Regions from separate parts of the Rhizobium sp. ERR 942 genome, predicted to be linked through region 3. Evidence: predicted binding sites of a transcription regulator. Region 3 holds the regulator's gene; each other region holds the start of a gene.

Region 1 (10,227 bases), on a different contig from region 3:
GGCATCGGGATCATCGAGATAGATGCCGATCATGCGCATGTCAGGCGCGGCAAGGCCGCGAGCAAAGATAGTGCCGAAGAGTGTTTCGAATGCCTGACCGATCTGCATGTAGGAGCCGCGATGGGCGACACCGATCAGTGACATCGGGGAAATCGTGCGAAGCGTAATGTCGAACATGACCATGATCCTTCCTTGGGTACTGGGTTCGAAGATCGTATGGCTTCCCTCATTCCGATATCGCGCCGGCGGCATGCCGTAGACGGATCTGAAGATGCGGTTGAACGATTGGAGGTTGGGATAGCCCGACCGCTTTGCAATGTCGCTGACGGATAGACGGGTGTTGACGAGATCGCCGGCGGCGCGATGCAGCCTCAGCCGCTTGACGGTCGCTGCTGCCGTCTCGCCATAGATCGCCCGATAGATCCTATGCCAGTGATAGCTGGACATGCAGGCGATCTCGGCGAGTTTTTCCATATCGAGCTCATCATCCAGATGCTCATGGATGTAGGCCGAAACCCGCCGCAGCCGGGTCTCGTAAAGCGTCCACGCCGTGCCGCCACTCATATCAAACCTCTTGCAAATTCGATCGGCCCGACAAGAGCATAACTCGATTTGACAAATCCTGCGGAGTTGTCCGGACAAAGAAAAATGGCGGACACCGAAGCATCCGCCATTCTTGTTTATCCATCGGAGATTAGCGTCTTAGCCGGCAAGCGCCGCCGCAATCGCCTCAACGGCTTCATCAGCTTTGGCGCCATCTGGGCCGCCGGCCTGGGCCATGTCGGGACGGCCGCCACCGCCCTTGCCGCCGAGCGCAGCCGAAGCGACGCGTACGAGATCGACGGCGCTGAAGCGACCGACCAGATCTTCAGTGACAGCGACGACGGCGCTGGCCTTGCCGTCATCCGAAACGCCGATCAGCGCAACGACGCCAGAACCGAGACCTGCCTTGGCTTCATCCGCCAGGCCCTTGAGATCCTTGGGGTCGACGCCGGAAACCGGCTTGCCCAGGAACTTGACACCGTTGACGTCCCGTACCGCATCGGCCGAACCGCCCTGGCCGCCGCCCATGGCAAGCTTGCGCTTGGCGTCAGCCAGTTCGCGTTCCAGCTTGCGGCGCTCGTCCATCAAGGCTTCGACGCGTGAGACGACATCGGCCGGCTGGACCTTCAGCGCCGAGGCGAGGCTCTTCACGCGATCGTCCTGCTCGGCGAGATAATCGCGCGCGGATTCACCGGTGACGGCTTCAATGCGGCGTACGCCGGCACCAACTGCGCTTTCGCCGAGAATACGCACGAGACCGATCTGGCCGGTGGCGGAGACATGCGTACCGCCGCAAAGCTCGACCGAGTAGGGCTTGCCGGCCTTGGCACCGCGCACGCCCTGCCCCATCGATACGACGCGGACCTCGTCCCCATATTTCTCGCCGAACAGCGCCATCGCACCTTCCGCGATGGCATCGTCGACGCTCATCAGGCGGGTCGTAACCGGCGAGTTCTGCAGAACGATCTCGTTGGCCATATCCTCGACGACCTTCAGCTCCTCGGCCGACATCGGCTTGGGATGCGAAACGTCGAAACGGAGGCGCTCCGGCGCGACCAGCGATCCCTTCTGTGCCACATGGGTGCCGAGCACTTCGCGAAGTGCTTCGTGCAGCAAATGGGTGGCGGAGTGATTGGCGCGCAGGCGCGAGCGCCTGTTATGATCGACCGTCAGGACGACGGCATCGCCGACCTTGATCTTGCCTTCCGACACTTCCGAACTGTGAACGAAAAGGCCCTCGCCCTTCTTCTGGGTGTCGTTGACGGCGAGCTTGCCGTGGTCGCTGGAGATCACGCCGGTATCGCCCATCTGACCACCGGATTCGCCGTAGAAAGGCGTCTGATTGACGACGATCTGCACCTTGTCGCCGGCCGAGGCGCTATCGACTGCAACACCGCCCTTGACGATCGCCTGGATCACGCCTTCAGCAGATTCCGTATCGTAACCCAGGAATTCAGTGGCACCGTTCTTTTCCTTGAGCTCGAACCAGATGGTCTCGGTCGCCTTGTCGCCGGAACCGGTCCAATGCGAGCGCGCTTCCGCCTTCTGGCGCTCCATCGCATCCGTGAAGCTGGAAATATCGACGCCGATGCCGCGGGCGCGCAGCGCGTCCTGCGTCAGGTCGAGCGGGAAACCATAGGTGTCGTAGAGCTTGAAGGCAGTTTCGCCGTCCAGGCTGTCGCCCTTATGCAGGTCCGAAGTGGCATCGTTGAGCAGCGACAGGCCACGTTCCAACGTCTTGCGGAAACGGGTTTCTTCGAGCTTCAGCGTCTCGGAGGTGAGCGCCTCGGCGCGAACCAGCTCGGGATAGGCGCGGCCCATCTGTTGGATCAGCGCCGGCAGCAGCTTCCACATCAGCGGCTCCTTGGCACCCAGCAGCTGCGCGTGGCGCATGGCGCGGCGCATGATGCGGCGAAGCACGTAGCCGCGGCCTTCGTTCGACGGCAGCACGCCATCGGCAATCAGGAAGGCGGAGGAACGCAGATGATCGGCGATGACGCGATGGCTGGCGCGATGCTCGCCCTCAGCCTTGACGCCCGTTGCCTCTTCCGAGGCTTCGATCAGCGCGCGGAAGAGATCGATATCGTAATTGTCATGCTTGCCTTGCAGCACGGCGGCAACGCGCTCGAGACCCATGCCGGTGTCGATCGACGGACGCGGCAGGTCGACGCGCTGCTCCTTGGTGATCTGCTCGAACTGCATGAAGACGAGGTTCCAGATCTCGATGAAGCGGTCACCGTCTTCTTCCGGCGATCCGGGAGGGCCGCCCCAGATATGATCGCCATGATCGTAGAAGATTTCCGAACAGGGACCGCAAGGACCGGTATCGCCCATTGCCCAGAAATTGTCGCTGGTGGCGATGCGGATGATCCGGTCGTCGGAAAGGCCGGCGATCTTCTTCCACAGGTTAAAGGCGTCGTCATCGGTATGATAGACCGTGACAAGCAGGCGCTTGGCATCGAGGCCGAATTCCTTGGTGATCAGGTTCCAGGCAAGCTCGATGGCGCGCTCCTTGAAATAGTCGCCAAAGGAGAAGTTGCCGAGCATCTCGAAGAAGGTGTGATGGCGCGCGGTATAGCCGACATTATCGAGGTCGTTGTGCTTGCCGCCGGCGCGAACGCATTTCTGCGCCGTCGAAGCCGTCGTATAGGGACGCTGCTCCAGACCGGTGAACACGTTCTTGAACTGCACCATGCCGGCATTGGTAAACATCAATGTCGGATCGTTGCGCGGCACCAGCGGGCTCGACGGCACGATCTCGTGGCCGTTTTTCTTAAAATAGTCGAGGAAGGTCGACCGGATTTCATTCACACCGCTCATATGGGGCCCTTCAGTCCTGCGCTCAGCAACTTGCATCAAAGTCAGTGGCTTTTATCGTCCGCTCCGGGCGCTGTCCAGCCGCACGAACAAAACCGGCCGCACATCCCTTGGACAATGCGGCCGGTTCCAATTCTTAATCTCGGTCTCTGGTCGGGAAGTGCTCCCGAAAATCCTTATTCCCCGGAGGCGTCGCCATCATCGGCATCGGGACCGCCATTCTGCAGGAAGCGGTCGGCGATGAGACCGGCATTCTGGCGCAGCGACAATTCGATTTCGCGGGCAAGATCCGGATTGTCGCGCAGGAAGAGCTTCGCGTTTTCGCGGCCCTGGCCGAGGCGTTGGCTATTATAGGAGAACCAGGCACCAGACTTTTCGACGATACCGGCCTTGACGCCGAGATCGACCAATTCACCGGTCTTGGAAACGCCTTCACCATACATGATGTCGAACTCGACTTGCTTGAAGGGAGGCGCCATCTTGTTCTTGACGACCTTGACGCGGGTCTGGTTGCCGATCACTTCTTCGCGCTCCTTGACGGCACCGATACGGCGAATATCGAGGCGAACCGAGGCGTAGAACTTCAGCGCGTTGCCGCCCGTCGTCGTTTCCGGCGAGCCGAACATGACGCCGATCTTCATACGGATCTGGTTGATGAAGATCACCATGCAGTTGGACTTGGAGATCGAAGCCGTGAGCTTGCGCAGCGCCTGGCTCATCAGACGGGCCTGCAGGCCCGGCAGGCTGTCGCCCATCTCGCCTTCGATTTCGGCGCGCGGCGTCAGGGCCGCAACGGAGTCGACGACGAGAACGTCGATGGCCCCGGAGCGCACCAGCGTATCGGTGATTTCGAGCGCCTGTTCGCCGGTATCGGGCTGCGAGATCAGCAGGTTCTGCAGGTCGACGCCGAGCTTGCGGGCATAGACCGGATCGAGCGCATGTTCCGCGTCCACAAAGGCGCAAATGCCGCCCTTCTTCTGGGCCTCTGCGATGGTCTGCAGCGCCAGCGTCGTCTTACCCGAGCTTTCCGGCCCGTAGATTTCGATGATGCGCCCCTTCGGCAAGCCGCCAATGCCGAGAGCGATATCGAGGCTCAGAGAGCCGGTGGAAACCGTTTCGATTTCGACCACGTTCTCGTTAGAACCGAGCTTCATGATCGAGCCCTTGCCGAACGACCGCTCAATTTGAGAGAGTGCCGCTTCAAGTGCCTTGCTTTTATCCACCGATTTGTCCTCTACAAGCCGCAAAGAATTCTGAGACATTCGATCCACCTTTAGGTTATTGAAGCCGCTCTAGCAATGTCGCCGCTGATGAGAATTGTGTACTCGATTTGTTCTCGTATCGCAAGGGCACAACAAGCGATTGAAAGAAAAAGGTAAAATGAATTTCGTTCTATTTTTGTTTTCTTCTTTCTTCCCAGGCACTTACATGCCAGAAACGGTGAATTGCGAGATGTTTGCGACTCGCTCGATTCGCCTTTTCGACTGCTGAGGATAACCCTATGGCGAAAAAGATTCTCGTTCTCGGCGGCGCCCATATCGACCGGCGCGGCCGCATTTTCGGCGAGACGGCACCCGGCGCCAGCAATCCCGGCGCATGGTTCGAGGAGCCCGGCGGCGGCGGCTTCAATGCGGCTCGAAACCTCGCTCGCCTCGGCTTCGACGTAAAGCTGATCTCGCCGCGCGGCGGCGATCCCTCCGGCGAAATGGTGGCGGAAGCCGCAAGCCATGCCGGCATCGATGACAAGCCCTTCGTCTTCCTCGATCGCAAGACGCCTAGCTATACGGCGATCCTTGAGAATGATGGCAATCTCGTCATCGCGCTTGCCGACATGGAGCTCTACAAGCTCTTCGTGCCAAGACGCCTGGCGATTCGCGCCGTTCGAGACGCCTTCGAAGAAACCGACCTTATTCTCTGCGATGCCAATCTGCCAGCCGAAACCTTAGGCGCAATTGCGGCAAGGGCCGTCTTTTGCGGCAAGCCGGTCGCTGCTATCGCCATCTCGCCGGCCAAAGTCGTGCGGCTGAAACCGAGCCTTGCCGGCATCGATCACCTGTTCCTCAACGAGGCCGAAGCCGCGGCGCTGACCGAAATCCGCCCGGAGGATCCGCGCGAATGGGTAAATGCTTTGCGTGCGCTCGGCCTGCGCAATGGCGTGGTCACCCGCGGGAAACGCCCCCTGATCGCATTCTCGCGTGATGCCATCGTCAGCCTGCAGCCGCCTGTGGTCGAAGATGTGGCCGATGTCACCGGCGCGGGAGACTCGCTTGCTTCCGGCGTTCTTTCGGCGCTGCTGGCCGGCCACGATCTCGCTGAAGCCGTCCGTCATGGGGCAGCGGCGGCAGCAATCACCGTCCAGTCCCCCTATGCGACGGCAGAAAATCTCTCTCCAGAGCTGCTAAAGGCGGCTTTGGCCCTTGTTCCCGAGGCCGAAATTCTGTCATGAAGCCTGCTCAAGACGCGTATACTGTTTCAGTGAATTGGAAACGACAATGACCCAGCCTATCTCGCCCCTGCTTCCGATCTCCTATTCGAAGGAAGTCGCTGCCGCCAAGCTGCGCGGTGCGCCGATCGTTGCCCTGGAATCGACGATCATCACCCACGGCATGCCCTATCCGGGCAATATCGAGATGGCCCGCAGCGTTGAGGCGATCATCCGGCAGGAGGGCGCTGTTCCGGCGACTATCGCCGTCATTCACGGTACGCTGCATATCGGTCTTGAGCCGGAAGAGCTGGAAGCCCTCGCTAAGACGGAAGGTGCGATGAAGGTTTCGCGCGCCGACATCGCCTTTGCGATCGCCGAGCGCCGCACGGGCGCGACCACGGTCGCCGCCACGATGATTGCCGCCGCCCGCGCCGGCATCAAGGTTTTCGCCACCGGCGGCATCGGCGGCGTGCATCGCGGCGCCGAAGAGAGCTTCGATATTTCGGCCGATCTTGAAGAGCTTTCCCGCACCGGCGTCATCGTCGTTTGCGCCGGCGCCAAGGCGATCCTCGATATTCCGAAGACGCTTGAAGTGCTCGAAACTCGCGGTGTCCCGGTCGTGACCTACGACAGCACCGAATTCCCGGCCTTCTGGTCGCGCTCCTCCGGTCTGACGAGCCCGCTGACGCTGAACAGCCCTGCTGCGATCGCCAACTTCCAGACGACGCGCGAACAGCTCGGTATCGACGGCGGCATGCTGATCGCCAACCCGGTTCCGGAAGCCGACGAGATCCCGCGTGAGGAGATGGAAATCTACATCGAGCGCGCACTCGACAGCGCGGAACGGGACGAGATCAGCGGCAAGGCGGTTACGCCCTATCTGCTGAGCACGATCTTCGACATTACCGAAGGCCGCAGCCTCAAGACCAACATCGCGCTTGTCGAAAACAATGCGCGCCTGGCCGCCGAGATCGCCGTCGCGCTCGCGGAATAATCAGACAGCAGCTACGAGAGCGGCCGGGCGCGTCAGAAGATCGCCCGGCCCCTTGTTTCAGGTGAGCGTGAACAAGCCCAAGGTGTCGCGCAATTCGGCAAGCGTCGCCTCCGTCCGCTCCCTCGCCTTTCGCGTACCCTCGCGCACTATATCAAGGACATAGCCCGGCTCGGCGGCAAAACGCGCGCGCCGTTCGCGGATCGGCGCAAGCAACGCCTGAAGGACGTCCTCAAGATGTCCCTTCAAGGTGATGTCGCCAAGCCCGCCGCGGCGATAATGCACCTTCAGCTCCTCGACCAGTTGCCGATCCTCGCAGAAGGCATCGAGATAGGTGAAGACGACATTTCCCTCGATCTTGCCGGGATCGTTGACGCGCAGGTGATCCGGATCGGTGTACATGCGTCGCACCGCATTCCTGATCTCGTCAGGCGATGCCGAGAGCGGGATCGCATTGCCCTGCGATTTGCTCATCTTCGCCCTGCCGTCGACACCCGGAAGGCGCCCGACTTTTGGCACCATGGCTGCAGCTTCGACGAGAATGTCTCGCCCGATCTGCCGATTGAGACGGCGAACGATCTCGTTGGTCTGCTCGATCAACGGTGCCTGATCTTCGCCGACGGGAACGACGGTCGCCTTGAAGGCCGTGATATCGGCGGCTTGGGCGACCGGATAGCAGAGAAAGCCGGCCGGCACATCGCGTTCGAAACCGCGCAGCTGGATCTCCGTCTTGATCGTCGGATTTCTCTCCAGGCGGCTGACCGTGACGAAATTCAGATAGAGCAGTGTCAGCTCCGCCAGCGCCGGCAAGGCGGATTGCACGCAGATCGTCGTCAGCGCCGGATCGATGCCGACGGCAAGATAATCGGTGGCGACCTCAAGAACGTTGCGCCGGACCTTTTCGGGATCATGGGCATTGTCGGTCAGCGCCTGGGTATCCGCCAGGAGCAGGAATTGCTCGTGACTATGCTGAAGCGCAACGCGGCTTTTCAGCGAGCCGACGTAGTGGCCGAGATGGAGTGGACCGGTGGTCCGGTCGCCTGTCAGAATGACGAGACGGGTATTGATAAGAGATTGCATTTCGTTGCTCCGTAAAAGGAGCCGCCGCAATCGGGAAGGAAAAACGGAATGGACCATGCCTGCCGGATCACGGCGGCAGGGTCGATTTCAAGACATGACGACTGCCGCTCCTAGAAGGAGCGCCACCACATTTGGCAAATGGGCTTGGCAAGGTCGATCATGGGCGGTTGATTACACCGTTGCGCCGCAATCGGCAACATGGAGAGGCGCGAACGCCCCTCAGTTAGTTCTTGTCCAGCGTCTCGCGCACGACGACGGCAAGCTGCTTCAGCGAGAACGGCTTCGGCAGGAAGCCGAATTGCGCATCCGCCGGCAGATTGCGCGCGAAAGCATCCTCGGCATAGCCCGAAACGAAGATGAACTTCAGATCCGGATATTTCTTGCGCAGTTCGCGCAGCAGCGAAGGCCCGTCCATCTCGGGCATGACGACATCGGAGACGACGACATCGACCTGACCGTCGAGCTCGTCCATGATATCCAGTGCCTCGACGCCGGACCCGGCCTCGTGGACGGTATAGCCGCGCGTCTCGAGCATACGCTTGCCGCCGCGACGCACCGCCTCCTCGTCTTCGACAAGTAGCACGACAGCGGACTTGCCGGTGAGATCGGCCGGTTCTTCTGCAGAGGTGGCTATACCGACACTCTGGTCCATGGCCGCGACATCGCGGCTTTCCGACACTTTCGTCTCGGTCACCGCGGGCATTTCGACGATGTGTCGCGGCAGGAAGATGCGGAAGGTCGTTCCCTTGCCCACTTCCGATTCCGGCTGGATATAGCCGCCGGACTGCTTGATGATGCCATAGACCATCGCAAGGCCGAGGCCGGTGCCCTTGCCGACTTCCTTGGTCGTGAAGAAGGGCTCGAAGATCTTGTCCATGATTTCGGGCGCGATGCCGGTGCCGGTATCGCTGACCTCGACGAGCACCATGTCCTCATGCGGAAGATAGGGATAGTTGAAGGCGCTGACATCGGCCGCAAGCAGATTGCGGGTGCGCAGCGTCAGCGTCCCGCCGCCCGGCATGGCATCGCGGGCATTGACGCACAAATTGATGAGCACCTGTTCGAACTGCGACAGGTCGGTTTTGACGGGCCAGAGATCGCGGCCGTAATCCACGTCGAGCTTCACATGCGTACCGGACAGCAGCCGGTCCACTAGCATGCGGAGATCGCCGATCACATCGGTCAGATTGAGAACCGTTGGCCGCATCGTCTGCTTGCGCGAGAAGGCGAGCAACTGCCGAACCAGCACGGCCGCGCGATTGGCATTGCGCTTGATTTCCATCAGATCCGCAAAGCTGGCATCGGAGGGCCGCGCCTGAAGCAGCAGATGGTCTGATGAAAGCAGGATCGCCGTTAGAACGTTGTTGAAGTCATGCGCGATGCCGCCTGCGAGCGTGCCGACGGCATTGAGCTTTTGCGTCTGCGCCATCTGTGTTTCGAGCGCCTTCTGCTCGGTCACCTCGACCGCATAGACGATGGCAGCCTCTTCCGGCGCCTCGTCGGTCTGGTCGATGACGGCATTGACGTAAAAGCGGAAATGCCGCGTTTCGTCTTTCGGATTGCGGGAGTCGATCGGCGGAATATCGCCCTGCCGGTCTTTGGCGGCCGCCAGCGCCTGCTGCAGCTGCGGCCGATCACTTTCGTTGACGACGCTCTCAAGGGCGGCACCGCGCTCGATATCATCGCGCGAGACGAGATCCGAGAAGAGCTTCAGGAAAGGCGCATTCGTCCTAAGAATACGGCCATTGCCATCGACGGACGCGATCGCCATCGGCGTATTGTTGAAGAAGCGGCTGAAACGCATCGCGGCGGCGGAGGCCGATTGCTCGGTATCCCCACCGTTCTGGCGGGTCAGGACGATGGTACGGCTCTCGCCCGGAGCGCCATCGCGCATTGAGGTTACGCTGTGGACGATCTGCACGGGCAGGCTCTGACCATTGGAACGGCGCAGATCCAGATCGAGCGTCACCGTCTTCTTCAAGCCCGGCTCGGCTTGAACGGACTGAATGAGCGCTAGGCCCTCGCCGGCCACCAGATCGCCAATCGTCATCGAGCCCGGCACGAACTTCGTCAGGTCGAAGCCCAGCCATTCGGCAAGCGTCGCGTTTAGATAGAAGATCTCACCCTTGCGTCCGGCGGAAAAAAAGCCGGCTGGCGCGTGGTCGAGATAATCGATCGCGTTCTGCAATTCCTTGAAGAAACGTTCCTGATCGTCACGCTCGGAAGTGATGTCGGTGACCTGCCAGATATGCAGTACCTTGCTGCTGCCCTGCTCCGGCGGCAGCACCCGCGCTTTCAGCCGGTACCAATGTGCACTATTGCCGCTTCCGTCAACCGGGCCGAGCGGCTTCAGCAGGCGAAACTCTTCCGA
Region 2 (10,227 bases), on a different contig from region 3:
CTGACTTCGTGATCCGAGGGCACGACAGCGCAGACAGGCTTGCCATCCACCTCCGCCATTAGAGTCTTCAGCACGCGGTGCGGCTCTTCGCCCAGCGCCTCTGCCGCCTGCAGACCGACACGCTCCGCATTCGGATCGTAGTCATAGGCATGCACGGTAAAGACGACTTTCGCCTGGGTCAGGACTTGCGTGGCGCGGGTGGTTTTTGACATTGCTCGCCTCTAGGCCGCCTTGCCGAATGCAGCCGCATAAATATCCGGCTTGAAGCCGATGAGCAATTTGCCGTCCGCTTCCAGCACCGGACGCTTGATCATCGAGGGCTGTGCCAACATCAGCTGAATGGCCTTGTCCTTCGAAAGATCGGCGCGGTCCGTTTCCGGCAAGGCCTTGAAGGTGGTGCCGGCCCGGTTGAGCACGACTTCCCATCCCGCTTCCTTCGTCCAGCGCTCCAGATGTTCCCTGTCGATGCCGACGGCCTTGTAGTCGTGGAAGTCATAGGCAATGCCGTGGCTTTCGAGCCAGGTCCGGGCCTTCTTCATCGTGTCGCAGTTCTTGATGCCGTAAATGGTGATCGTCATGGCGAATCCGTCTTTTGCTGTCCGATAGCGCATAGCATGCGGATAAAGGCGGATGAAAGCCGCTCGGATGGGGAGGCGGTTCTCTCACCCGTTGCAGTTGCCAACGATATTCGCATAAATATGCAGCATGCATATTTATGGTGCGGGTTGAAAGCATGGCGACGAACAAGGAAATATTGCGGCTGGAAAACCTCTTTGGCGCCATGAGCCTTGCTCTGGTGGACAAGATGGAGAAGGCTTTCGCCGATGAAACCGGCCTTGGCCCGAGCGCCATTGCCGCACTCGTTCAAATCGGCACCGAGCCGGGCCTGACGATCGAGAGCCTGCGGCGGATGATCGCGCTCTCTCATTCCGCCACGGTGCGCCTGGTCGATCAGCTGGTGGCGTCCGGCCTCGTGCTGCGGGGCGGCGGCGTCGAGGGAGACAAGCGAGCCCGCGCGCTGCAGCTGACAGAAAAAGGCCACTTGCTCTTTGATAGAAGCCTTTCCGCCCGCCGGGCCGTCATCCATCGGGCTTTCGGCGTTCTCAGCCCGGAGGAGACGGCCGAGTTCGGCTGCTTGGTCGAAAAGCTGCTGCCCGCCTTGGTCGATCTCGGCGATGACCAGGATGTGGTCTGCCGCGTGTGCGACCAAGGCGTTTGCGATCAGGATCGCTGCCCGATTGCCTTCATGACATAAGCCCGGAACAGCGTCTTGACATTTTCATTATATATATGCACACTGCATACATATATTCGAAAGGCGATGAATTGTCGCCTTCGATGACCTGAACATTGCCTGCATCACCTCGATCGGAGGCATGATCGCGATGGAAAATCGTTCAATTCTTGCCCGGCTAAGGGGCAAAGCGCGTGCCGCGCTTGCCGGAATGCAGCATCATGTCAATCGTTTCGGTGTGCTTCTCCGCGAGGCAGCGGCGATCGCTTTCATCATGCGCTGCAAGGTGATCGATCGCCGCTAAAGGAAATCAATCCTCAAGTGTCCCCGGTTTGCGGGCGACGGAGCTTGGTCTGTCCGAACCGATCTTCATCAGATCGCCGCGTCGGCGCACCAGCCGGTCCGAAACACGGGTGACAATCAGACCTGCCTGCGGCGCGCGGATATCGATGGCGCCGTCCGGCATACCCGGCGCGGTGATGATCGTCGCCAGCAGATCACCTTCTTCAACGCGCTCGCCGATATTGCGATGGAAGAGCACCGTGCCGGCCTGTGGTGCGCGGATCATCTCGACATTATCGAGCGGCACGGCCGGTCCGCTAAAGGAGGTGCCGGGCGCGACGCTGTCGTCCTGTACCGCGCCGCGCGCGGCCAGGAAGCGCCAGAGCCCTTCGGCATCGTTCTTTGCCATTTCGGGATAGACATCGCGGGTGCCGCGCAATTCCACCGTGACTGAAAGCTTGCCCGGCAGCCTTGCCTTCTTCTCCCCCGGCACTTCGTATTTCCAGGCGAAGCTGACGGCCTCCTCGAAGGCCGAGCTTTCACCGTCCGACAGCAGCACCGCATCCATCTTGAGCGCCGCGGCAAGATCGGCGGCTTCAGGCCAGAATGCCTCGTCAATATAGGCATATTGCAGGGATTCGTCATCGCAATGAAGGTCGATCACCAGATCGGCACCAAGCGCCATATGGATCAGCTGACGTTTCAGCCGATCGACGGCGGGGTAGCGTTCCAGATTTTCGATCAGGAGATCGCGGTCGCGAAGCGAGATCAGCGGAAAGTCGCGGTTGAAGTTGGTGCGCGAGCCCAAGTCGAAGCGCCCTTGCATCTCGCCGAAATGCGATTGCGCCGCGCCGATCGGATTGGCATGCGGCACCACGATGATATCGCTTAGAATGGCGCCTTCGGCTTCCGCTTTCCGAAGCCGCTCGCAGAGGAAATGCACCAAGGCCGTGCCCGGCAGCTCGCCTGCATGCAACGCGGCCTGAATATAGATCTTCGGTGCGTCTGCCTTGCTGCCGGCAAAATGCAGGACCGGCAGCCGCCAGGCGATCCCCGGAGTATCGCCTTCGATGACGATTTCGGTGACGTTCATGGGCGGGCCTCCTGCTGATGATGATCAGAGACCCATATCAAGCCTTAAAGGGAGCCTGCAACCGTTTGTCGCCACATGCCAAAATCAGGACCGGGGACAAACAGCGCCAAAACAGCTTTCAGCGGCTGCCATTCCTGCGCAGGCAGAAGCTCAGGATCAGGCTGAGCAGCACCGCGCCGACACCGAAGGAGAACGGTGCAGCATAACCGAGATGATCCGCGAACAGGCCGGCGATAGGGCCGGTGCTCCCAAGCGACACGTCGAGGAAGATCGAATAGAGCCCGAGCGCGACGCCACGGTTCTGCGGTGGGATACGTTCCATGGCCTCATTGCCGAGCGCCGGGAAGACGGGCGCAAAGCCGGCGCCGGCGAGAGCCGCACCGATGATGGCGACTATCGGCGATGGCGCAAAGGCAAGCGCCGCCAGGCCGATGATCTCGATGACAAGCGAGATGCGCACCAGCGGCAGACCGCCGAAGCGGGCGACAGCTTGCGCAAGACCCAGGCGCACGCCCATGAAGGCAAGGCCAAAGGCGCTGAGTGCAAAGGAGGCGCCGTCCCAGCTGCGGCTATGGAAGAACAGCGCGACGAAGGCCATGACGACGCCGAAGCCGCTCGAGGCAAGCGCAAGCGCGACGCCGTACGGTGCGACGCGGCTCAGCACCTGGCCGGTGCCGATGCCCTTTTCCTTTACGCCCGGAACCGGCGGCCGCGTTTGCGCGAGCATAAAGCCGGCAACCGCAAGGATGATGGTGACGACGCCGATGGCGAAGAAGCCGTATTGGCCTTGCAGCCAGGCGCCGATCGGGGCGGCGAGCGCAATGCCGCCGTAAGTGGCGATGCCGTTCCAAGAGATGATGCGCACAGTTTCCCGCGATCCCATCAGGCCGATCGCCCAGGTGATCGCCGCCGTGCTCACCCAGCTCTCGCCAATGCCGAGCGCCAGCCGCCCCGCAAGCAGAAGGGCAAGACTTGCTGCCGGGACTTGGATCGTAAAGGTGGAAGCGATGGTGAGTGCACCCGACAGACCGTAGGCAAGGAAGCCTAGAAAGACCGAGCGGCGGGGTCCATATTGATCGCAGAGCCGGCCGACATGGGCGCGGCTGACGATGGTTGCGACATATTGCGTGCTGACGGCGATGCCGGCCCATACGACGCCGAAGCCGAGGCTGCTGTCGACATAGGTCGGCAACACCGCAAGCGGCAACCCGATGGCAAGGTAGCCGAAGAATGTCAGCGCGACGATCGATATGAGGGACAGGGTCGAAGTGTACCGGATGGTCTGGGAAGCAGTGTTCACGGGATATCGCCTGTGGGCACCGGCAGCGGTGTCCATGCTGTTTGCCACGAAGGATCGGGTTCGTATCGGATAGCGATGACGGCGGTGGCCTGAGAGCCGTGCGTCGCCATATGCAACCGGTATCAGGCAGGAGCAGGCATGGTCAACGAATTGCTGCCTTGCAGCAAAAACCATTGACGGGATGAATGGATTGTGCGTCGAAGCTAAAACACCCCATCGCCCCGCCGCCCCATCGCAATGAGCGGAGCCTGCCAGGAGGCTCCGCCGGGCGTCACATCGTCAGCACGACGCTGGCCGTCGTTCGGCCCGCTTCGAGGTCGGCATGAGCTTGGGCGGCATCCTTCAGCTTGTATTCGGCGCCGATCGGGTTGACGAGCCCGTCCTGCAGCGCCGCCATCAGCGCCGTTGTGCCCTGGCGGTAGAGATCCGGATCGCTGGCATAGGTCAATACGCTCGGGCGCGACAGGCCGATGGCGCGAGGCGCGGTCAGCTCTTCTATCTGGATCGGCGGAATGGGGCCGGCCGGCTGGCCGAGGCTTGCGACCATGCCGAAGGGGCGGACGACCGCAAGCGTTTGCGAGAGCATGGTGCCGCCGATCCCGTCGACGGCAAGATGTACGCCGCGGCGATCGGCAATGCGGCGTGTTTCCTGCCCCCAATCCTCGGATGTATGGAGGAGAACCACGTCGGCTCCGGCCTCACGGGCAAAGCCGGTCTTGGCTTCGGAGCCGACCGTGGCGATGACGTTTGCCCCGATCCGCTTGGCAAGGCGGATGACGAGCTGGCCGAGGCCGCCGGCGCCGGCATGCACCAGCACCCATTCGCCTGCTTTCACGGGATAGACCTTCTGCAGCACCATTTGCGCCGTCAGCCCGCGCAGCATCGTGCTGCCGGCAGCACGCTCGCTGACGCCGTCTGGCAATTTCACCAGCCGAGCGGCGGAAAGAGTGCGCACCTCGGCATAGCTGCCGAGGGGATGGCCGATATAGGCGACGCGGTCGCCGACCTTGAGCCCTTCGACTTCCGGGCCGATCGCCTCGACGACGCCGGCGCCTTCGAAGCCGAGCACGCTCTGGCCCGGCGGCAGTGGATAGAGCCCGGAACGGACATAGATATCGACGAAGTTGACGCCGGAGATGCTCTGGCGGATCCGCGCCTGGCCGGGGCCGGGTTCAGTGACTGGTAGATCGACGGCTTTCATGGCTTCGGGTCCGCCGGGACCGGTAATGGCAATCGCTAGGGGCATAGGCAAGTCTCCTTTCGGGAGATCTTTGATCATAAGCGTCGACCTGAATAAATTCGGTATGAACTCACCATATCTGTGCAATAATGCACCGATGATTGATTGGCAGGACCTTCACCATTTCGCCGCTCTCGCTCGAACCGGCTCCCTCTCTGCGGCGGCGCGCGAGTTGGGTGTCGACCATGCAACGGTCGGCAGGCGCATTGCGGCGCTGGAACGTGCGCTCGACCTGCGCCTCATCGACCGGCGGCCACGCACCTCGCCCTTGACGGTCGATGGCCGCGCCATCGCCGAACTGGTGGCGGGTATGGAGGAAAATGTCGAGGCGATCAGACGTTATTCGAAGAGCGCCGTCGCCGGCCTTTCCGCCGCGGTCAAGGTCAGTGCGCCGCCATCGATCGCTGCCCACCTTCTCGCTCCGAAGGCGACGCTTTTTCGTGAAGAGCACCCGGATATCACGCTGACCATTGCCGGTGTCACCCGTCGCGCCGCGCTGAATTACGGTGAAGCCGATATTGCCGTGCGCATGACGCGGCCGGAGGAAAGCGATTTGCTGGTGCGCCGCATCGGCGTCATGCGCTTCGGCCTCTACGCCATACCGAGCGTGGCGCAGATGCCGGAGAAGGATTGGGTGTTCATCGGTTACGATGCGGCGATGGAGCATCTGACGCAGCAGATCTGGCTGCGCAGCCTATTGGAAGGCCGCCCGATCGTGTTCCGCGCCACCGATGTCTTCGGCCAGCTGGAGGCTGCCCGAACCGGCCTCGGCGTCGTGGCGCTTCCCGCCTTTCTCGGCGATGGCGAGCCGGCATTGGTACGCCTGCCGGTGGCGGTGCCGTCGCCTGCGCGCGACCTCTGGCTCGTGACATATCCGGATCTGCGCCGCTCTCCGGCGATCCGCGCCGTCATGGATTTCGTAGCCGATACCATCGGGCGAAGCTGTCCGTTGCGCAACGGCAGCGATGCCGCAGCGTGACACACTGGTTTTGCTTATCATTTTCCTGTTGCAGACCAGACGCGAATCTCTATCCATAAACGGATGCGCCATCCCTATGGTCGGTGATTGATGACGAAGCTGAGCAGCTGGTTCGTGGTGGACAGGGCGGATCTGGTCGCGGGCATATCGGTTGCCGGACTGATGCTGCCGGAAGCGGTCGCTTACGCAGGCATTGCCGGCCTGCCGCCACATCGTGCAATCCTCGCCGGCATCGCCGGATGTCTCGTCTATGCCATATTCGGCCGCAGCCGCTTTGCCATCGTCTCTCCCACATCCTCGTCCGCAGCCATTCTCGCAGCCACCTTGGCGGTGGTGCCGGGCGATGCCACGATCAAGGCGGGGCTTGCCACGATCGCCGTGGCGCTCGCCGGCATTCTCTTCGTCATCGCCGGTGCCTTGCGCCTGGGCGGCATCACCGGTTTCATCTCGCGGCCGGTCCTGCGGGGCTTCGCGCTCGGGCTGGCGATCACCATCATCCTGCACCAACTGCCAATTCTGGTGGGCGCGCCCGTGCAGGGCTCGAATATCCTGACCTACGCGGCGGCACTCTTCGGCGCTATTCTGCAGTGGAATCCGATCAGTGTCATAGTCGGCATCGTCGCGTTGGCGGCATTGCTGCTCTTGAAGCGATTGCCGGGCATTCCCGGCGCTTTCCTCGTGCTTGTCGCCGGCATCTTCGCCTCCTATCTGTTCGGCTTGGAAGGCCATGGCGTCAAGCTGGTCGGCCCCATCGAGATCCTGCCGCAATGGCCGTCGCTGCCGGACGCCAACTGGACCGCCTATTCGCGGCTGGTGCAGTTCACCGTGCCCCTTGTCCTCATCCTCTTTGCTGAATCTTGGGGCACGATGCGTGCACTCGCCCTGCGTTACGGCGAGACGCTGGAGGTCAATCGCGAGCTTGGTGCGTTGGGTGCTGCCAATATCGCTAGCACCGTCGTTCAGGGCATGCCAGTCGGCGCCGGTTTTTCCGCTGGTTTTGCCAGTGAGGCGGCTGGCGCGAAGACGCGGGCGACGACCGTTTTCGCTGCAATCGGCCTGGCGATCCTGATTGCCTGTGCGGGACAGCTGGTGGCGCTTCTGCCGGAACCGGTGCTCGCCGCCGTCGTGATCGCGGCTCTGACCCATGCGCTCGATCCCAGCCCCATTCTGCGCCTGCGCCGTCTGCATCGCGATTTCTACGTGGCAGTGGGTGCCGCTGTCGGCGTGCTCGCCTTCGGCGTTCTCAATGGCATGCTGCTGGCGATCGCGCTCTCGCTTGCCGCCATGATGCATCGTCTGGCCTCGCCGCATGTCGCCCGTTTGGGGCGGCTCAACAACGGCCATGACTTCGTCGATGTCAGCAGGCATGACGATGCGTCCGAGATACCGGGCATTGCCATCTGGCGCCCCGGCGAAACCCTGTTTTTCGGCAATGCCGATACGATCTTCGGCGAGATATTGTCCGGCAGCCGCAACGAAGCCGGGTTGCAGGCAGCTATTCTCAGCCTGGAAGAAAGCTCCGATATCGACAGTACGGCGATGGACGCCTTGATGGAGTTCGACAGCGCGATGCAGCGAGCCGGCCTCCGCGTCCAGTTCGCCCGTGTGCATGACCGCGTTCGCGATCTCATGACGGTCGCGGGCATGGTCGACGTCGACAAGCGCTGCAGCTTCAGCGTCGATGATGCCGTGGCCGCGGTGATGGCGGCAGTTGAACCTGTTCCGAAACCGTAAGCGCCAGATTCAGAGCAATGGCCAGTGCCAGACATGGCCATGCTCGCCGTCGCCCTGAAAGCTGTTGACCAGCGTGAACGTTTTGACTGTCCAAGCAATCGGCTCTTCCAAAATCACTTCGGGAAGAATGTGGTTGCAATAAAACAGCGTCATGTGGGGTTGGAACGAAGTGGATATGCCGCTTTCAAAGCCCATACTTTGCATTGCAGTATCCAATTCCCGACGGAGTGTCGTTAGCCCCTCGTTTCCCTCCCTACACCAGAGTACATATTGACGGTTGTTGCCGTTGCCGAATGTGCCTGCCCGATCGAATGTCAGGGGAAACGATTTTAAGCAGATGGTTGACCCGGCCTCTAACGCAGCGAAGGTGGCTTCCTCCTGGGAGCGAGAGACAATGTCGATGGGATAGATGGTGGCATGGTAGAGATCATGCTTTCTGGCTGTGCGCATCAATCCATTTCGCCGACTTTGGTCGACGGTCATTTCTGCAGCCAATTTAGCGATTTCCGGGTCCGGCAACGCCGCAAAGTAGAGAGCTTGCCGACGTTTTGGCGGGCTTTTGCCCTTGCGATTAATTGGCGGTTTGCCGAGATCAAATGATAATTGATCGATGTGCTGCATGGCTTCATTCAAAACCGGCTTGGCTTTGCCTCCTTTTTCCCTGATCTCTAAAGCATATGACTCAACAACAAGGATTTCAAGAACAAAACGAGAACAAATGGCAGATTCATAAATCAGAATACCGACATCCTCGTTTCAAAAATGCGATCGAATAAAAGTCCTGTCTGATCTGTTCATTCCAAGCGAGGCTTGCTCTCCATTCTCTCCAACAAGGAATGACCGTCTATGTTTACCAGGGCCATCTTTTCAGCCGTATTTCTCGTCCTCATCGGGCTCAGCATTTCCGCTTGCTCTACGTCGGGAGATCACAATTCCGGCGGCGGCATGACGCTGAACGCGCCTCCGACTGGCGGCGGATATTGATCCGGTTCTGTCAATCGCCCTGAATCCGTTCGGCGGCCGTCAAAACGGTGGCAATTCCCGATCTTTGCAAGAATCGGGTTGAATTCGAGGCTCCCGAGGACGATTTTCATGACAAGTGGAAACACGGGAGCTTTCGTCATGAACGAGACAAGGCAAAATTATCTGATCTTCGAAACCGCTGGCGGCTTCTGCGGCATCGCCTGGAACGAGGTCGGCGTGCTGCGCTTTCAATTGCCGACGAAGGATGCGGGCGCGACCGAACGCCTGCTTCTGCGGCGTTTGCCGAACGCGCAGCCCGGCGCGCCGAGCACGGAAATTGCGGGAGTGGTCGCCAAGGTGAAACGCTATTTTGCCGGTGAGGAGATCGACTTTTCCGACGTCACGCTCGATCTCGGCGAGCAGGACGCCTTCTTCAGACAGATCTACGATGCCGCCCGTCAGGTCGCTTGGGGCCATACGACGACCTACGGCACATTGGCCAAGCAGCTTGGCGCAGGGCCGGAAGCCGCGCGCGATGTCGGGCAGGCCATGGCGAAGAACCCGGTGGCGCTGATCATTCCTTGCCATCGCGTTCTGGCGGCTGGCGGCAAGATCGGCGGCTTTTCCGCGCCGGGCGGCTCCAACTCCAAGGCTCGCATGCTGGAGCTGGAAGGCGTTCAGCTGGCGCCGCCGAAGCCGGTGCAGCAGTCGCTGGCGTTTTGAGCCAGTCGATCCGGGTGTGCGGCTAAAGCTGCCCGCCCCCTATTCCTTCGGCTGACGGGCGCGGGAGAACAACAGTGTCTGCTTGTCATTGAGGCGCATTGGCTTCGGATCGCCATAGCCGGCTTTTTCGGCAACACGGATCGAGGCCGCATTGTCGGGCGAGATCAGGCAGACGCTGCGATCAAATCGCGGCTGCTGGTCGAGCCAGGCGACGGCGGCCGCCAGGGCTTCCGTCGCAAAGCCTTTGCCATGCGCCCACGCGGCCAGTGCCCAGCCGGCCTCCGGAATACCCCTGATTGGCGGTTCCATCACCCTGTGAAAGTCGGCAAAGCCGAGATCGCCGACGTAGCGGCCGGAGGATTTTTCGCGGATTGCCCAATAGCCATGCCCGAGCAGCGGCCACAGACCATGATAGGACAGCATCCGCATCCACGACTCCCTGGAAGTGGAGACCACATTGCCGAAAATATGCCTCACGACCAGAGGATCGCTCCACATGCCTGCAAGCGGCTCGAAATCATCGAGCGTATGTCCCGTCAGGATAAGCCGTTCGGTTTCCAGTCGCGGCGGAGAAAGCGTTACTTCCATAAAGGCAGACCTTTGATTTAGATCCCATGAGGAGTGAACAGCGGCCGCCGCTCTGGCAGAGTGAGGTTGCATCAAAACACTCGCTCAGGAG
Region 3 (10,227 bases):
TGCGGGCCAGAGCCGGAAACGGCCGCTACGTCGATGCCTGCTTCCTTGGCAAGGCGGCGGGCGAGCGGCGAAGCGAAGGTGCGGTGACCGTCGTTTGCCGCCGGAGCCGATGCAGCGGGTGCCGGGGCGGGTGCGGCAGGAGCAGAAACGCTTGCCGAAGCCGGGGCCGCAGCAGGTGCTGCTTCCGCCTTCGGAGCTTCCTTCGCGGCCGGAGCAGCAGCGGCACCAGCGCCGGACGCTGCAGCAGCGACATCTTCGCCATCGGCGGCAAGCACAGCGATCAGGGCGTTTACCTTCACGCCTTCGGTGCCGGCAGGAACGACGATCTTGGCGACGGTGCCCTCATCGACAGCCTCGACTTCCATCGTTGCCTTGTCAGTCTCGATCTCGGCGATGACATCGCCGGACTTGATCTTGTCGCCTTCCATGACCAGCCACTTGGCGAGGTTGCCCTCTTCCATGGTCGGCGAGAGGGCAGGCATGGTGATGTTGATAGGCATCGATGAGCCCTCCCCTTATTTGTAGCAAACGGCCTTCACCGCATCGACCACTTCGGCGACGCTCGGAAGCGCCAGCTTTTCGAGGTTGGCGGCGTATGGCATGGGTACGTCCTTGCCAGCGATCGTCAGGATCGGCGCATCGAGATAATCGAAAGCCTGCTGCATGACGCGGGTGGCGATTTCCGTGCCGACGGAGGACTGCGGATAGCCTTCCTCGACGGTGACCAGGCGGCCGGTCTTCTTGACCGATTCGATGATCGTCGGAAGATCCATCGGGCGTATGGTGCGCAGATCGATGAGTTCGACATCGATGCCCTGGGCTTCCAGCTCGGCAACGGCCTTGGTGGCATAGGTCATGCCGATGCCGAAGGAGACGACGGTAACATCCTTGCCCGGACGGTGGATGCGGGCCTTGCCGATCGGCAGTACGAAATTATCCAGCTTCGGCACATCGAAATGCTGACCGTAGAGAATTTCGTTTTCAAGGAAGATGACCGGGTTCGGATCGCGGATGGCAGCCTTGAGCAGGCCTTTGGCGTCGGCTGCCGTGTAGGGCATGACGACCTTAAGGCCCGGAATGTGGCTATACCAAGCGGCATAATCCTGGCTGTGCTGAGCGCCGACGCGGGCAGCAGCACCGTTCGGACCGCGGAAGACGATCGGAGCGCCCATCTGGCCACCGGACATGTAGAGCGTCTTGGCGGCGGAGTTGATGATCTGGTCGATCGCCTGCATGGCGAAGTTGAAGGTCATGAACTCGACGATCGGGCGGAGGCCGGCCATCGCAGCACCGACACCGATACCGGCAAAGCCGTGCTCGGTGATCGGGGTGTCGATCACACGGCGTGCGCCGAATTCCTGAAGCAGACCCTGGGTCACCTTGTAGGCGCCCTGATATTCGGCGACTTCTTCACCCATGACGAAGACGTCCGGGTTGGCGCGCATTTCTTCGGCCATGGCATCGCGCAGCGCTTCACGCACCGTCATCGACACCATTTCGGTGCCGGCCGGAATTTCCGGGTCAGCAGGAGCAGCGGTCTTCGGCTGAGCCGGAACCGGTGCAGCAGCCGGTGCCGGCGCAGCAGCGGCAGGCGCCTCGGTCTTTGCCGGTTCGGCGGCAGGTGCAGCCTTGGCGGACGAAATGGCGTCAGCGGATTCGCCGTCCTGCAAGAGGATGGCGATCTTGGTGTTGACCTTGACGCCTTCGGTGCCGGCGTCGATCAGCAGCTTGCCGATCGTGCCTTCGTCGACGGCTTCCACTTCCATGGTGGCCTTGTCGGTTTCGATTTCGGCAATGACGTCACCGGAAACGACCTTGTCGCCTTCCTTCTTGAGCCATTTCGAAAGGGTACCCTCTTCCATCGTCGGAGAAAGGGCGGGCATGAGAATGTCGATGGGCATAGTGTCCCTCCCCGATTTAGAGCAGAATGTCGGTGTAGAGCTCGGATGCATCCGGCTCTGGATCGTTCTGGGCGAAATCGGCGCTGTCGGCGACGATGTCGCGGACATCCTTGTCGATATCCTTCAGATCGTCTTCGGTTGCCCAGCCCTTTTCGAGCAGGCGGATACGGACCTGCTCGATCGGGTCGTGCTCGGAGCGCATCTTCTGCACTTCATCCTTGGAGCGGTACTTCGCCGGGTCGGACATGGAGTGACCGCGGTAGCGGTAGGTCAACATTTCCAGAATGATCGGGCCTTTGCCGGAGCGGCAATGCGCAACGGCTTCGTCAGCCGCAGCCTTGACGGCGCGAACGTCCATGCCGTCGACCTGGATGCCGGGAATGCCAAAGGAGGCGCCGCGCTTGGAGAAATCGGCCTGCGCGGTGGCGCGAGCCGTCGAGGTGCCCATGGCGTAGCGGTTGTTTTCGATCACGAAGATCACGGGCAGCTTCCAGAGCTGCGCCATGTTGAAGCTTTCGTAGACCTGGCCCTGGTTGGCGGCGCCGTCACCGAAATAGGCGACGCTGACATTGTCATTGCCGCGGTACCAATTGGCAAAGCCGAGACCGGTGCCAAGCGAAACCTGGGCGCCGACGATGCCGTGGCCGCCGTAGAAATTCTTTTCCTTGGAGAACATGTGCATGGAGCCGCCTTTCCCTCGGGAATAGCCGCCCTGGCGTCCGGTGAGCTCGGCCATGACGCCACGGGCGCTCATGCCGGTCGCCAGCATATGGCCGTGGTCGCGATAGCCGGTGATGACCTGATCACCATCCTTCAGCGCCATCTGCATGCCGACAACGACAGCTTCCTGGCCGATGTAAAGGTGACAGAAGCCGCCGATGAAGCCCATGCCGTAAAGCTGACCGGCCTTCTCTTCAAAGCGGCGGATCAGGAGCATCTCACGATAAGCCTTGAGCTCCGCATCACGATCGAAATCTGCGATCGGGCCGCCATTGGTTTCCTTGGCAGGCCTTGATGCTGTCTTACGGCTGGAAACGGTCGCGTTTTTTCGCGGCGCCATTCAACCCTCCCTGTGTGAGTAGCCTCGTTTTATGGTGAGGCGTAACATAGGGAAGATTGCCCGCCACAGCAATGCTATAATTGCATGGCTCATATTCTTCGCAAGTCATTGATATAACTTACAAAAACGCGATTAACCGAAATTCGGTTAATTATGGCTATTTGTTGAAGATGACGATCTCGTTCGCTTTGGAATAGGTCAACTGATAGCGTGCATACTGATCGAGCATATCCTTATCCAGAGAGCCGTCACTCAACAGCGCGACCTCCTTTTCAAGGTGTTCGCGCTTGGCGACGAGATCAGCCAATTCCTTGGCGCGGTCGAGGCGGCGCTGCTCGAAAACTTCGGTCGCCTTCAGGCCGTAATCACCATGAATGCAATGATAACCGAAGTAGCTCACGAAAGCGATGGTGATGGCGGGAAGGATGAGACGGCCGAACCTTCTCTTCTTATGATACTTTGTCCACATACTCGCTCGTCACGCTCTGGCTTTACGCGATCTCCCAAAGCCAATGCGCTTCGAACAAGATCACATCAAATCAAACACCTAGAGCTAATTTAACCCGCAGAGATTAACCGTCCGTTGACTCTAACAGTCGGGACCAACAAAAAACCGCGCCCGAAGGCGCGGTTCAATCCAAGTAATAATTTTGCCGTGGATCCGGATGGATCCGACAGGTCAGATATCAGCCACGAAGGATGGAGCGGCCGGCATATTTTGCCTGTGGGCCGAGCGCTTCCTCGATGCGGATGAGCTGGTTGTACTTGGCAAGACGGTCGGAACGCGACAGCGAGCCGGTCTTGATCTGGCCGCAGTTGGTGGCAACGGCGAGATCGGCGATCGTGGAATCTTCCGTTTCGCCCGAGCGGTGCGACATGACGGCGGTGTAGTTGGCCTTGTGTGCGGTTTCGACGGCGTCGAGAGTTTCGGTCAGCGAGCCGATCTGGTTGACCTTGACGAGGATCGAGTTGGCAACGCCCATGCGGATACCGTCGCGCAGGCGAGCGGAGTTGGTGACGAACAGGTCGTCGCCGACGAGCTGGGTCTTCTTGCCGATCAGGTCAGTCAGGGTCTTCCAGCCTTCCCAGTCGTCTTCAGCCATGCCGTCTTCGATCGAAACAATCGGGTACTTGGCTGCGAGTTCTGCGAGGTATTCAGCCATGGCGCCGGATTCCAGCGTGCGGCCTTCGCCTTCGAGAACGTACTTGCCGTCCTTGAAGAATTCGGTCGAGGCGCAATCAAGGCCGAGAGCGATTTCGTCGCCCGGCTTGTAGCCGGCCTTTTCGATTGATTTCATGATGAAGTCGAGAGCTGCCGGCGCGCTGGAAAGGCCGGGTGCGAAACCGCCTTCGTCACCGACGTTGGTGTTATGGCCCTGCGATGCCAGTTCCTTCTTAAGCACATGGAAAACTTCCGAACCCATGCGGACAGCTTCGCGGATCGAGTCAGCGCCGATCGGCAGGATCATGAATTCCTGGAAGTCGATCGGGTTATCGGCATGGGCGCCGCCGTTGATGATGTTCATCATCGGAACCGGCAGCAGGCGGGCATGAGCGCCGCCGACATAGCGGTAGAGCGGCAGGTTGGCGCTCTGGGCAGCAGCCTTGGCGACGGCCAGCGAGACGCCGAGGATAGCGTTTGCACCAAGGCGCGACTTGTTCGGCGTGCCGTCAAGCTCGATCATGATGTTGTCGAGCTGGATCTGGTTTTCGGCGTCCATGCCGCCGATGGCGTCGAAGATTTCCGAATTGACGGCTTCGACGGCCTTCTCGACACCCTTGCCATGGTAGCGCTTGCCGCCGTCGCGAAGCTCGACGGCTTCATGCGCGCCGGTCGACGCGCCCGACGGAACCGCCGCGCGGCCCAAGCTGCCATCTTCGAGGTAGACATCGACCTCGACAGTCGGATTGCCACGGCTGTCGAGTATCTCGCGGGCGATAATGTCGGTGATTGCGGTCATGATAGCTTCCTGCTCGCTGGTTTATAAATCGATTTAAATCGTCTTAATCGAAGGCGCGGAAATTACAATGGCGATCCGCGCCGCGATTTGGCACTCCTGCAGGCCCGTAACGTAAATTCATGTCAGCCTGTTGAATGCCGGCTACGTTTCAAGCCTTGGCGATGGCGTCGAAGGCCAGCAGCTTCTCCAGAAGCCGTGGCATATCCTTCAAATAGACCATGTTTGGGCCGTCGGACGGTGCATTGTCGGGATCCTCATGCGTCTCCACGAAGAGACCGGCAACGCCGACGGCGACGGCCGCGCGCGCCAGCGTCTCGACGAAGCGGCGGTCGCCGCCGGTCGAACCGCCCTGCCCACCAGGCTGCTGCACGGAATGGGTCGCATCGAAGATGACGGGCGCGCCCATCGCCGCCATGATCGGCAGCGAGCGCATATCCGAGACCAGCGTGTTGTAGCCGAAGGAGGCACCGCGCTCGCAGAGAAGAATATTCGGGTTGCCGCTGTCGTTCAGCTTGGCAAGCACGTTCTTCATGTCCCACGGCGCCAAGAACTGGCCTTTCTTGACGTTGACCGCGCGGCCGGTCTTGGCGGCTGCAACCAAAAGATCGGTCTGGCGCGACAGGAAAGCAGGGATCTGCAGGATATCGACCGTCTTGGAAACGATGGCGCACTGCTCTTCCGTATGGATATCGGTCAGAACCGGAAAGCCATATTCCTTCTTCAGGTCTTCAAAGACTTCCAGCGCCTTTTCCAGGCCGATGCCACGCTTGCCCGACAGCGATGTGCGGTTCGCCTTGTCGAAGGAGGACTTGTAGACAAGGCCGATGCCCAGCTTGCCGCAGAGTTCCTTCAGGACGCCGGCAACCATGAACGCATGGTCGCGGCTTTCCATCTGGCAGGGGCCGGCAATCAGCGACAGCTTTGCAGTATTGGAAAAGAGGACCTTGGAGGCACCCTCGCCGACGGTGACTTCCGAATTCGTGCTCATATTATCTCCTCAAAGGCGAACAATGCGCCCTGACCGGGTGCCAACCTCGCCAATAGACGATTGTTCTTACGCGTATAGGTGACGCCGTTAGCAGTGAAATGCGACGATGTCACGGAAAGATCGCGCGTTTTGAAAAGGATTGCACGTGCTCTGAGCCCCGGATCATTCGTGCGAACAGGTAGATCATAGAATGCCTCCATTCCTTCCGGCGTCAAAATCTCCAGATCGGCATTGGCGGCCTTGATCGTCAGGCCAAAGGAATGCTCCATAATGCGCGGGCCACCGACAAGCTCCTCGAAGAAGCCGCGATAGGCCGCCGGCTTCGGCGCGCAAAGCGCTACCCGCGCGATACCAGTCACGCCGTTTTCGTGACGCTCGAGCACACTGCGGTCAGCCGGCAGCGGATTGATGCGCTGACAGCAGAAAGCGAGAAAATCCGGCGCGCGCAGATCGGCGGCGAAGGCAAGACGAAAACCGGCCGTGGTTTCCGTTCCATCCGGCATCTTCATGGGACGGGAGAAATCCAGCATCTGCCCCGCCGAAATCGCAGCTGCTTTGAAGCGCTCGTCATCCGCCACCGCGTCATCCGTACCGAATACCACGGCCGAAAAGCCATTTTCGCCGACCCGGAAGCGATAAGCCTGGTCACGAGCAACGAAAACGTTGCCATCCAAGATGCTCTTTTCGCACTGCTCCATCGATGCCACGCCCAGAGGCTCTAAATAGGTTTTATCGGCAAGGAAGACGCAAGCATTCTGCGTGCCAAAGGGATGGCGCGCATCTGGAGCCACTGTAAAACCGAGCTTGCCGAGGCGCTCGCGTGCCAGAGCGATATCGACGGTCGGCAGCACGAGATGATCCAGCGGATGCGGAGACGAAATCATGGCTTCTCCTGTTTGCTTGCCGAAGCAGATTTGCGCCCATCCCCCGCGCAATTCAAGATGGAAGCATGGAACACCCGGAGCACACGACATGGATCGAAGGCAATCTCGCAAACGTGATTGCTGATTCTCTGCCATGGCTGGCTCATGCAGCCGCGCGGCACGTTCATCCAAATGCTCGGCGCACGGGCTGACGACAAAGTCTCGGAAGCGAGTAGAGCGGCATTTCTCTTATTTTTCTGCAGGTTAACGGAGACACAGCGCGCCGATGTTCGGAGCCGATCCATTCGCAAATGGTAATTATTTAACTGACCTCACAAGGCTTTACCGAAATTTAAGTACTTGCGGAACACATATGGAACATATAGTGTCCGTTCTGGATTTGTTTCACAGCTTTTCTTGATTCTGGGGTTCCAAGACGATGTTGACGCGCAAGCAGCAGGAACTGCTTCTCTTCATTCACGAACGCATGAAGGAATCCGGGGTTCCGCCATCTTTCGACGAGATGAAGGATGCACTGGATCTGGCATCGAAATCCGGTATTCATCGCCTGATTACGGCACTGGAGGAGCGGGGCTTTATCCGCCGGCTGCCGAACCGGGCCAGAGCGCTCGAAGTCATCAAGCTTCCCGACGCCTATAATCCGAGCCTGCAGCAGCGCCGCGGCTTTTCTCCGAGCGTTATCGAGGGCAGCCTCGGAAAGCCGCAGCCCGTTGCCCCGCCCGCTCCGTCGAAGGTGGCAAATGACGATCACAATGGCTCGGCGTCGGTGCCCGTGATGGGCCGCATCGCTGCCGGTGTTCCGATCTCGGCCATCCAGAACAATACGCACGACATTACCGTTCCCGCCGACATGCTCGGATCCGGCGAACATTATGCGCTTGAAGTTCGAGGGGATTCGATGATCGATGCCGGAATTTTCGACGGCGATACCGTCATCATCCGCAATTCGACGACGGCCAATCCCGGCGATATCGTCGTTGCACTCGTCGACGACGAAGAAGCGACACTGAAGCGCTTCCGCCGCAAGGGTGCCTCCATCGCGCTGGAAGCCGCAAACCCGGCCTATGAAACCCGCATCTTCGGGCCGGACCGCGTCAAAGTTCAGGGCAAGCTCGTTGGCCTTATTCGTCGCTATCACTAACCGGTGAATTGTCGACGACGGGTGACGCTGGCGCAATTGGCGCGTCGAATTTGCCAGTGCGCCAATCATAGGTTCGATGCCTGGTCCATGGACGCTGCGGGTTCTCGAATGCGGCTGAGATAATGGGCCTGTCTGCGGTAAGTATCATTTCGATGGAGCCGGTTTTGCGCAATGTCGCACCGGTTATGAGCATCGCTCCGGAACGGCAGTGGTTCAGCCGCATTCGGATTGGCGTTACGACGATATTCGCCATATTGCAGGCTGAGGGTAGATAGGCTGCGTTCTCGATCGTAACCAGTATCGCGCCGTTTTCGAGGATGGCTGCGCACCATGCTCCTTTCTGGCAGGCGAAACTGCCCTGCATGGTACGGTCCAAGGCCTCCTCCATTGCGGTGCGGACCGCCCTCTGTTCTTCACTGTTCAATCGCTTATAACGATCTGCCTTGCCGATTTGTGGAAGTCGGCTGTCAGCCGAGAGCATGGTCGGAGGCTGATGTTCCGCCGCAACCAGTGCCTTTTGCCATTGTTCGAAAATGAAGGCCTGCGGTTTCTCACGATTGGTCGCGAGTATATCGTCCTGGCGCAACGCGACCAGAACGCCATCTTCGGAGATCATCAGGTCGGGTTTCGGTACGCCAGATCCGAATGCCGCCAAGCCCATGGACAAGAGCGATAATAGCAGGCCCAGATGGCGAAGCCGGGTCCGCAATATGCTCATGATCAGGAAGCCGATAATGAATGTGGGCATCAGCCAGGTCGGCTGGCGACCGAAGGTAATGTCACCTCCCCAACCAGCTACGGTTCTTGCGATCATGATAACGAGTTCCAGTCCCTCTCCGGTGACTTTCCAGAAAGGCCCGTCGAGACCGAGCGGCATGAGCAGCATCGCCGCCATGCCGAATGGCATGACGATAAAGGAGACGATGGGCATAGCAGCGAGATTGGCGGCGAGCCCATATGTCGCCAACCGGTGAAAATGCTCGATCGAGAAGATAGCCGTCGACGCGCCGCCGATGAACGAGGTCGACGTCACGCCTGCGAAGAAGCGCATGACGAACAATAGCGGACTTAATAGACGGACGCGCGGCAAAATGTTTTCGCGATGTCGCCGCCGCTTCCATAGCGAATAGCCCGACACCAGCGCCAGCGTTGCGGCATAAGACATCTGGAAGCTCGGGCCGAGCACTTGCGACGGCGACAGTACGAGAATGACAATGGCAGAAAGTGCGACGTTGCGCAGACTGATGGATGGTCGATCAAAAAGCACGGCCGCGAGCATGATCGCCATCATGATGAAGGCACGCTCGGCGGATACACCGAAGCCGGAGATGAGATAATAGGCCGTTACGGTGAGAAGCGCGCCGAGGGCTGCGAACTTCTTGGTCGGCCAGGCCTGCGCGACGCCGGGAAACAGGCTGAACAAGTAGCGTAGGCCGATGTAGAAAATGCCGGCCGACAACGCCATGTTCAGACCGGAAATTGCAATGATATGGGTCAGGCCGGCAATTCTCAGCGCTTCCGTCGTATTCTTGGAGATTGCGCGTCTCTCATCGGTGACAAGCGCCGCGGCAAAGGCGCCGGTATCTCCCGGCAAGGTTTGCCTGATCCTGTCGCCTATGCTGTTACGCAACCCGGCGAGCCAAATATCGGCCATATCCATCAGAGCACCGGCGGCGTTATCACCGGCCGGAGACAATAATTTCGGCGTTCCGTAGGCAAAGCCGTTCGCACCGATACCATTGAAATAGGAACTGAAGGCGAAATCGTTGAGGCCAAGCAAGGCCGGTCCGGCCGGCGGCGTCAACCGCGCCCTACCCTGGATGCGATCACCGAGATCGAACGGCTCCGCCTGCTTGCGCACGAAGATCGTAACCCGCTGCGGCGCGCGGCGAATGGAAGGTTTTTCCGTTGCCTCGACGCGAACGACGTAGCGCCAGCGTCCATTGTCATAGGATTCCCGTCGTTCGATCTGACCGGTCACGGTCGTGGTCACGGCCGAATCGAGCATGACGGTAGAAACCCGCCAGCTCTCGCATTGCGCCAGCGCCATGCCCAGGCAAAGGAGCATGCCTGCAAAAAGCAGATGGCGAAACAGCCTGCCTGCCTCCCGCATGAGCGCAAAGCCACAGGTAAAGACCAACAGGCCTGCAAGAACAGCCTGTGGAGGCGGATCGCTGCCAGCCTTGAACCAGAAAATTGCACCAAGGCCGATATAGATCGGCGCAAGCAGGACCGCGCGACCATGGGCCGCCTCCTCTTCGATCAATCCGAAGGTGCCAAGCCGAATGCGGC

Evidence for each region. Region 3 encodes LexA, which represses DNA repair genes until DNA is damaged. Its sites were predicted from a motif close to TGTTCNNNNTGTGTTCNG; they were not measured.
Region 1: a site for LexA is predicted at 4,749-4,766, ahead of recA (recombinase RecA). Genes of this name have one in related genera too.
Region 2: a site for LexA is predicted at 8,562-8,579, ahead of FBZ97_RS31125 (2'-5' RNA ligase family protein). Genes of this name have one in related genera too.

The regions. Positions count from the first base shown of each region.
Region 1 covers NZ_VIUA01000001.1:1,237,089-1,247,315, reverse strand. Annotated here, with positions in the region: gene FBZ97_RS06160 (AraC family transcriptional regulator) at 1-564, opposite strand, end outside; gene alaS (alanine--tRNA ligase) at 703-3,363, opposite strand; gene recA (recombinase RecA) at 3,537-4,622, opposite strand; gene FBZ97_RS06145 (carbohydrate kinase family protein) at 4,862-5,806, shown strand; gene FBZ97_RS06140 (pseudouridine-5'-phosphate glycosidase) at 5,853-6,779, shown strand; gene trpS (tryptophan--tRNA ligase) at 6,837-7,856, opposite strand; gene FBZ97_RS06130 (PAS domain-containing sensor histidine kinase) at 8,080-10,227, opposite strand, start outside.
Region 2 covers NZ_VIUA01000010.1:202,218-212,444, forward strand. Annotated here, with positions in the region: gene ybaK (Cys-tRNA(Pro) deacylase) at 1-212, opposite strand, end outside; gene FBZ97_RS31090 (ArsC family reductase) at 222-578, opposite strand; gene FBZ97_RS31095 (MarR family transcriptional regulator) at 734-1,255, shown strand; gene FBZ97_RS34565 (hypothetical protein) at 1,386-1,538, shown strand; gene FBZ97_RS31100 (succinylglutamate desuccinylase/aspartoacylase family protein) at 1,545-2,609, opposite strand; gene FBZ97_RS31105 (MFS transporter) at 2,728-3,909, opposite strand; gene FBZ97_RS31110 (quinone oxidoreductase) at 4,181-5,155, opposite strand; gene FBZ97_RS31115 (LysR family transcriptional regulator) at 5,247-6,128, shown strand; gene FBZ97_RS31120 (SulP family inorganic anion transporter) at 6,219-7,862, shown strand; gene FBZ97_RS31125 (2'-5' RNA ligase family protein) at 7,872-8,483, opposite strand; gene FBZ97_RS31130 (methylated-DNA--[protein]-cysteine S-methyltransferase) at 8,985-9,548, shown strand; gene FBZ97_RS31135 (GNAT family N-acetyltransferase) at 9,588-10,136, opposite strand.
Region 3 covers NZ_VIUA01000003.1:769,591-779,817, reverse strand. Annotated here, with positions in the region: gene FBZ97_RS16450 (pyruvate dehydrogenase complex dihydrolipoamide acetyltransferase) at 1-500, opposite strand, end outside; gene FBZ97_RS16445 (pyruvate dehydrogenase complex E1 component subunit beta) at 516-1,901, opposite strand; gene pdhA (pyruvate dehydrogenase (acetyl-transferring) E1 component subunit alpha) at 1,918-2,961, opposite strand; gene FBZ97_RS16435 (septum formation initiator family protein) at 3,119-3,430, opposite strand; gene eno (phosphopyruvate hydratase) at 3,648-4,922, opposite strand; gene kdsA (3-deoxy-8-phosphooctulonate synthase) at 5,071-5,910, opposite strand; gene FBZ97_RS16420 (VOC family protein) at 5,907-6,794, opposite strand; gene lexA (transcriptional repressor LexA) at 7,213-7,935, shown strand; gene FBZ97_RS16410 (ComEC/Rec2 family competence protein) at 7,916-10,227, opposite strand, start outside.